2 regions of the Streptomyces sp. NPDC020884 genome follow, and region 2 is predicted to be linked to the other one. Evidence: riboswitches for the same ligand, from Rfam matches in the RefSeq annotation. Region 2 holds a riboswitch; the other holds the start of a gene.
The links. A riboswitch is a leader RNA that binds a small molecule or an ion and turns the genes downstream of it on or off. The one in region 2 is predicted to bind cobalamin.
Positions count from the first base shown of each region.

Region 1: it holds a riboswitch for cobalamin, as region 2 does, so the genes downstream of both, ACH4UK_RS35925 (CbtB-domain containing protein) here and ACH4UK_RS09600 (ribonucleoside-diphosphate reductase subunit alpha) in region 2, are expected to answer to the same signal.

Region 1 is NZ_JBIRRY010000016.1:20,041-23,757, reverse strand. Features, by position in the region: gene ACH4UK_RS35940 (metallophosphoesterase family protein) at 1-391, shown strand, start outside; gene ACH4UK_RS35935 (4'-phosphopantetheinyl transferase) at 388-1,173, shown strand; gene ACH4UK_RS35930 (histidine phosphatase family protein) at 1,177-1,767, opposite strand; adenosylcobalamin (AdoCbl) riboswitch at 1,894-1,988, shown strand; gene ACH4UK_RS35925 (CbtB-domain containing protein) at 2,033-2,248, shown strand; gene ACH4UK_RS35920 (CbtA family protein) at 2,327-3,082, shown strand; gene ACH4UK_RS35915 (SDR family oxidoreductase) at 3,377-3,717, shown strand, end outside.
Region 2 is NZ_JBIRRY010000002.1:641,728-645,444, forward strand. Features, by position in the region: gene mctP (monocarboxylate uptake permease MctP) at 1-398, shown strand, start outside; gene ACH4UK_RS09590 (hypothetical protein) at 508-1,179, shown strand; gene ACH4UK_RS09595 (GNAT family N-acetyltransferase) at 1,179-1,697, shown strand; cobalamin riboswitch at 1,741-1,877, shown strand; gene ACH4UK_RS09600 (ribonucleoside-diphosphate reductase subunit alpha) at 2,013-3,717, shown strand, end outside.

The DNA.
Region 1 (3,717 bases), on a different contig from region 2:
GGTCGCCACGACCGTACGCCGGCTCGAGGAGCACGACCCCGAGATACCCCTCGTCCTCGTCGGGCACTGGCCGCTCGTCCGGGAGCCCACGTCGGTGATGTGGTACCCGGAGTTCGCGCAGTGGTGCGGCACCGAACTGACCGCCGACTGGCACCGCCGCTTCAACGTCACCGCCGTCGTCTACGGCCACCTCCACATCCCCCGTACGACCTGGTACGACGGGGTGCGCTTCGAGGAGGTCTCCATCGGCTACCCCAGGGAATGGCGCGAGAGGGGACACCCGCGCGGCCTGCTGCGGCAGATCCTTCCCTACGAGGGCGCACCCGCCCCACCGGCCGGGACCGGCGCCGAACCGTCCGCACGGCGGCGTACCCCCGGAGGCTCCTCGTGATCGAGCGGCTGCTGCCCGCCGACGTCTCCTGCGCGGCCACCCGCGCCGAGAGCGTCCCGGACGCACCCCTCTTCCCCGAGGAGGAGGCACTGATCGCCAAGAGCGTGGCCAAACGAAGAAACGACTTCGCGACGGCCCGCGCCTGCGCCCGGCGCGCGATGGCCGGACTCGGACTGCCGCCCGTGGCCGTGCTCCACGGCTATCGGGGCAGGCCGCTGTGGCCCGAGGGAATCGTCGGCAGTCTCACCCACTGCGACGGGTACCGGGCGGCGGCGCTGGCCCGTGCGACGGACGTGCTGTCGCTCGGCATCGACGCGGAACCGCACGCCCCGCTCCCCACCGGCGTACGGGAGTTGGTGACGCTGCCCGCCGAGCGCGAGCGGATCGGCCCGGCTCTTCCTGAAGGCGCGGACGAAATCCACTGGGACCGTGTCCTGTTCAGTGCCAAGGAGAGCGTCTTCAAGGCCTGGTATCCGGTGACCGGCCTCGAACTCGACTTCACCCAGGCGGAGCTGACCTTCCAGCGGACGCATGCGCCCGCTGTTCCTGCTCCCCTCTCTCCTCCTCCCTCTTCTCCTTCTCCTTCGGCGGCGGCTGCTGCTGCTGCGGGAGAGGGAACCGGGTCCGTGGATCGCACCGCCGCGGGCACCTTCACCGCCCGTCTGCTGCTCACGGACCCGGCCCTGCCGACGACGCTTCACGGGAGTTGGCGGATCGAGGACGGCATCGTCGCCACCGCCGTGCTGGTCCGGCCCGACTGGCGGGCGAGCGGCACGTCCTGATGTTCAGCCGGCCGGGGGAGCGGTCAGCGGGCGGCCCAGCCCCACGTTCCACCGGCCAGCCCGCCCGCTGAGTTCGGTCAGCGTCAGCGGGGCGACGTCCAGCCGCCAGAACGCCTCCGCGGGCAGCCGCAGTCCGTGGACGACCGCCGCCCGGACGACGGCGACCTCGGCCACGGCCAGGGAGCTCGCACCGGGTGCGTCCGGTCCGCCCAGGGAGTCCAGCCATCCGCCGACCCTCCCGACCAGGTCCCGCAGCGACTCGCCGCCGTGCGGAGCCGCCGAGGGGTCGCCGAGCCAGGCGGCCACCTGCTCGGGTTCGGCGGCGGCCACGTCGTCGAGACGGCGGCCCGCCCAGCGCGCCAGGTCCCAGCCGGCCAGGGCCGGTTCGGCCCGTGCCGCCAGGCCGAGTGCCTCGCTGGTCTCGCGGCACCGCACGGAGGGGCCGCAGAGTACGAGGTCGCGTCTCGGCACCGCGTCGGCCGCCGCCCGCGCGCGCTCCCGGCCGGACCGGTCCAAAGGAGCGTCGCCGTCGAAACGGGCCTCCCGCAGGCCCGCGTTCATCGCCGGTGAGATCAACATCACCCGTGCTGTCATGTCCCTGCCTTAACTCGCTCACCATGGGCCCCACAGCCCTTTCGTCCCAAGGGATCCGTGCTCTGCGGCTCCGCAGATTGGACCATGGCGGCGGCTGAGTACAGGCGGTATGGTCACGTCGACCATGACGAAGGTGTGACGGAAGCCCGGTGAGAATCCGGCACGGTCGCGCCACTGTGAACCCGCACCTGTGCGGGGAAGTCAGACCCGGCACCTTCGTCCGAGGCACCACAACAGGGACGCGTGTTCCCACAGGAGGTCCGCCGTGGCACAGTCCGCCGCTCCCGCAACGGAAGCGTCTGCGATCACCCCGATCTCGGCGAAGGCCCTAGCCCCTTGGGCGGTCTTCTTCGGCATTCTCATGCTCGTCCTGCTGTACTTCGTCGGCGCCGAACAGGGCGCCACCGCGCTCATCTCGGGCGAAGGCGTCCACGAGTGGGTCCACGACGGCCGTCACCTGCTCGGTTTCCCCTGCCACTGAGGTTCCCGAGGCGCCCGAGGCGCCTCAGGGGCCAGGCAATCAGCGGACACGGGAAGCAAGAGAAATCAGGGAACCATCGTGAACTCCATATCTGTCAGAGCTCTGCTCGTGCGCGGCATGCTCGCGGGCCTGATCGCGGGAGCGCTCGCGCTCGCCGTCGCCTATTTCCTCGGTGAGTCCCAGGTGGACGCGGCCATCGCCCTCGAAGAGGCCCACAGCCACGACCACGGCGGCGGTGAGGAGCTGGTCAGCCGCACCATGCAGGCCACCGGCGGACTCGCCACCGGCGTTTTGGTCTTCGGCGTCGCCGTGGGCGGGATCGCCGCCCTGGTGTTCTGCTACGCGCTGGGCCGCATCGGCGACTTCGGCCCCCGGGCCACGGCCGCGCTGATCGCGGGCGCCGCCCTGCTCACGGTCTACGTCGTGCCGTTCCTGAAGTACCCGGCCAACCCGCCTGCCGTCGGCAATCCCGACACCATCGGCAAGCGCACCACTCTGTTCTTCCTCATGGTCGCCCTCAGCGTGCTGCTCGCCGTCGCCGCCGTCATCATCGGCAGGCGGCTCGCACCACGGCTGGGCAACTGGAACGCGACCATCGCGGCCGCCGCCGGCTTCGTCCTGCTGATCGGCCTCGCCTACGCCTTCCTGCCGTCCTTCGACGAGGTGGGCAAGGACTTCCCGGCCGGCCTGCTGTGGGAGTTCCGGCTCTCGACGCTGGCGGTCCAGGCGACGCTGTGGAGCGCCTTCGGCCTGATCTTCGGCTACCTCACCGAACGGCATCTGACGCCTGCCGCCCGTGCCGGGACGCCCCGTGCCGCGAGTGCGGTGAACTGAGCCGGTCCCGAAGGCCCGCGCCCGCGCCCACGCACCATCTGCACAGACGCACAGACGCACAGACGCACAGACGCACAGACGCACAGACACAGATGACTGAACCCCGCCGGGACGCATCCGGCGGGGTTCAGGCGTCTCTGCGTCTGTGCAGGTGAGGGGATGACGAAAGTCGGGTAGCAGTGCTCACTAGCATCGCTACGTTTTGGGGTAGCGATGCTAACCACATCATGTTAGCGTTGTTGATGTCGGGTTTCACGGAGTCGCCGCGACCCCCTGTCGCCAGGAGTGCATGTCATGACCGAACAGTCCGCATCGACATCGACCGAGCAGTCCCCCCGCACCGGTGACACCCCCCGACGGGTGGCCGTGGTCACCGGGGGATCCCGGGGCATCGGCCGCGAGAGCGCGGAGCGGCTGGCCGCCGACGGCTTCGCCGTCGTCGTCAACTACGCGGGCAACCGGACCGAGGCGGAGGCCGCCGTCGCCGCCATCACCGCCGCGGGCGGCGAGGCCTTCGCGCACCAGGCGGACGTGGCCGACGAGGTGGCGGTCGCGGCACTCTTCGATGCCGCCGAGGCGGCGTTCGGCGGCATAGACGTGGTGGTGCACGCGGCGGGAGTCATGGCGCTCGCCCC
Region 2 (3,717 bases):
TCCAGCTGCTCGGCGGGATCTGGATCCTCCAGACGATGCCCGCCCTGGTCGGCGGCCTGTTCACCCGGTGGTTCCACCGCTGGGCGCTCATAGCCGGCTGGGCGGTCGGCATGCTGTACGGGACGATCGCCGCGTACGGCGTGGCGAGCCCGACGCAGAAGCACTTCGGCGGGTCCTCCAAGGAGATCCCGGGCATCGGTGAGATCGGCTACATCGGTCTGACCGCGTTCGTGCTGAACCTGGTGGTCGTCATCGTCCTCACGTTCGTCCTGAACGCGCTGAAGGCCCCGGTGGGGATCGACGAGACCTCGCCCTCCGACTACACGGCGGACGCCGGCGACCCGGGCGTCAAGACGGAGCTCCCGCCGGCCACGGCGGGTGCTCCGGGCGGTCACTGACCCGCCGGACGCCCTGACCCGGGCCGTCGTCCCTCCCTCGGCGGAGCGGGCGGCGGCCCGGCCGCTTTGCGCGGTGCGCGGAGCCTTCGCCGTACGAAAGGATGTGCCCATGACACCGAGATTCCGGCCGCTCCGGGCCGTGCTGCCGGCCGTGACGACGGCTCTGGCCCTGGCGGCGACGGGATGCGGCACGGAGCGGGCGCCCGGCGCGGTGACGGCGGGCCGGAGCACCTCCGCCGCTCCGGCCCCCGACCGGGCGGAGTTGGAGGCGCGGGCGGGGGCCCTGCAGACCGTCGTGGAGCATGTGTGGGTGACCGAGGCCGCGGGCTACACGCTGGCGCGCCAGTCGGTCGGGGTGATCGGCGACGACGGGTTCGGCAGCGTCTACACCACGCCCGAGGGCGGGCGGATCCAACTGTCGGTGGAGCGCCGCCCGCACGCCGTGGCCGACTGTACGGAGCATCCCGCGCCCGCCGGCGGCCAGGAGCCCGTGGTGACCTGCGAGCGGCAGGGCGGACAGTGGTACCGCGCCACGGCGTCGGGCCACGCGTACGCCCGGGAGCAGGCAGGACTCGTGGTCACGGTGAGCGGCACGCTCCGGGACGTGGACCGGGCGACGCTGCGGTCGGCCTCGCTGCTCGCCCACCGCGCCGACGACCACGAGCTGGACCAGGTGCTGCCACCGGCCGGGGAGGCCTCCGGGCGGCAGCCGGTCGAGCGCGGCGACCTGCCGCCGGTGGGCGACGGAGCCCCCAACAACGACGTGGGAGCGAGTGGCTGATGGATCTGACGATCAGGGTGGCGGAGCCCGGCGAGTACGCCGTCCTCGGCGAGATCATCGCCGAGGCGTATCTCGGCGAGAATCTGCTGGACGGCCCGCAGGACCCGTATCTGCTCAAGCTGCGGGCGGTCGGACAGCGCGCGGCCGAGGCCGAGGTCCTCGTCGCGCTCGACGCGCACGGGGCGGTGCTCGGCGGTGTGACGTATGCCGCACCGGGCACCCCGTGGCGCGACATCGCCGGTCCGGACGAGGCCGAATTCCGGATGCTGGCCGTGGCCCGCGAGGGGCGCGGGCGGGGCGTCGGAGAGGCCCTCGTGCGGGCGTGCGTCGAGCGCGCCCGGTCCGCCCACGGGGTGCGGGCGCTGGTGCTGTCGACGCAGCCGGCCATGCTCGGAGCCCATAGGATCTACCGTCGGCTCGGCTTTCTGCGGACCCCCGAACGGGACTGGGAACCGGTGCCGGGCCTGCGTCTCATGACCTTCCGGCTGGAGCTGGGGGCGGTCCTTCGAGGGGCGTAGTGAATCGTCGCGACACAACATGTGGGGGCCGCATCATCTGGCGGCCCCCACATGTATGCTCGACCTCGCTGTCGCCGCAGGGGAATCCGGTGCGAATCCGGAACTGTCCCGCAACGGTGTGATCGGTGCGCTTTTGCGCACCTACAAGTCCGAAGACCTGTCGACAGCGCGTCCGGCTCGACCGAACCGGACGCCAGACGTCCGGGCCTCGCGGACAGGCCGGTGGACGCCGTCAGTTGTGCTGCCCTGCCCCGGGTTTCGCGCTGCCCGGCTCCCCCGCCTTCTGCCGGCCCCTGCCGAGCGAGGGAAAGCCCAGTGACCATCGCGCCCGCCGATCCGGTTTCAGCCACCGAATCCGCTGCCTCCACCACGTCCGGAGCAGGCACGAACGACGGACCCGGGACCGCTTTGCTGCGGACCCTGACCGACCTCACCGTCGATCTTCCCGACACCGACCCCGGACGGGTCGCCGCCGCCGCGCTGCGCGGGCGCAACGCCCGTTCCGACGAGGCCGAGCTGCGCTCGCTGGCCACCGAGGCCGCCGCCGGGCTGATCTCCGAGGACCCGGCGTACTCCCGGCTCGCCGCCCGGCTGTTGACCCGCACGATCGCGGACGAGGCCGCGGGGCAGGGCGCGACGTCCTTCGCCGCCTCGGTCGCCGTCGGGCACCGCGAGGGCCTGATCGCCGACCGCACCGCCGCGTTCGTGGAGTCGCACGCCAAGGCGCTGGACGAGCTCGTCGAGCGGGCGCTGGCGGACGGCGCCGACGACCGCTTCGGCTACTTCGGTCTGCGTACGCTGCACAGCCGCTACCTGCTGCGCCACCCGATCACCCGCCAGGTCATCGAGACCCCGCAGCACTTCATGCTGCGCGTGGCCGCCGGCCTCGCCGAGGACGACTCGGTGCGGGCGCTGGACGAGGTCGCCGCGCTGTACGGGCTGATGAGCCGGCTGGACTACCTCCCCTCCTCCCCCACGCTCTTCAACTCCGGCACCCGGCACCCGCAGATGTCCTCCTGCTACCTGCTGGACTCACCGAAGGACGAGCTGGACTCGATCTACGACCGCTACCACCAGGTGGCGCGGCTCTCCAAGCACGCGGGCGGCATCGGTCTGTCGTACTCCCGCATCCGTGCCCGGGGTTCGCTGATCCGGGGCACCAACGGGCACTCCAACGGCATCGTGCCGTTCCTCAAGACGCTGGACGCCTCCGTCGCGGCGGTGAACCAGGGCGGCCGCCGCAAGGGCGCGGCGGCGGTCTACCTGGAGACCTGGCACGCGGACATCGAGGAGTTCCTGGAGCTCCGCGACAACACCGGTGAGGACCAGCGGCGTACGCACAACCTGAACCTGGCGCACTGGATCCCGGACGAGTTCATGCGCCGGGTCGACGCGGACACCGAGTGGTCGCTCTTCTCCCCCGCCGAGGTGCCCGAGCTGGTCGACCTGTGGGGCGACGCGTTCGACGCGGCCTACCGCGCGGCCGAGGCCAAGGGCCTGGCCCGCAGGACGATTCCGGCGCGTGAGCTGTACGGCCGGATGATGCGGACCCTCGCGCAGACCGGCCAGGGCTGGATGACGTTCAAGGACGCCTCCAACCGGACCGCCAACCAGACGGCCGAGCCGGGCCGGGTCGTTCACTCCTCGAACCTGTGCACGGAGATCCTCGAGGTCACCGACGACGGCGAGACGGCCGTCTGCAACCTGGGTTCGGTCAACCTCGGCGCGTTCGTGGCCGACGGCTCGATCGACTGGGAGCGCCTGGACGCCACCGTGCGGACCGCCGTGACCTTCCTGGACCGGGTCGTCGACATCAACTTCTACCCGACCGAGCAGGCCGGGCGCTCCAACTCCCGCTGGCGGCCGGTGGGCCTGGGCGCGATGGGCCTCCAGGACGTCTTCTTCCAGCTGCGCCTGCCGTTCGACTCGCCGCAGGCCCGCGCGCTCTCCACGAAGATCTCCGAGCGGATCATGCTGGCCGCGTACGAGGCGTCCTGCGACCTCGCCGAGCGCTCCGGCC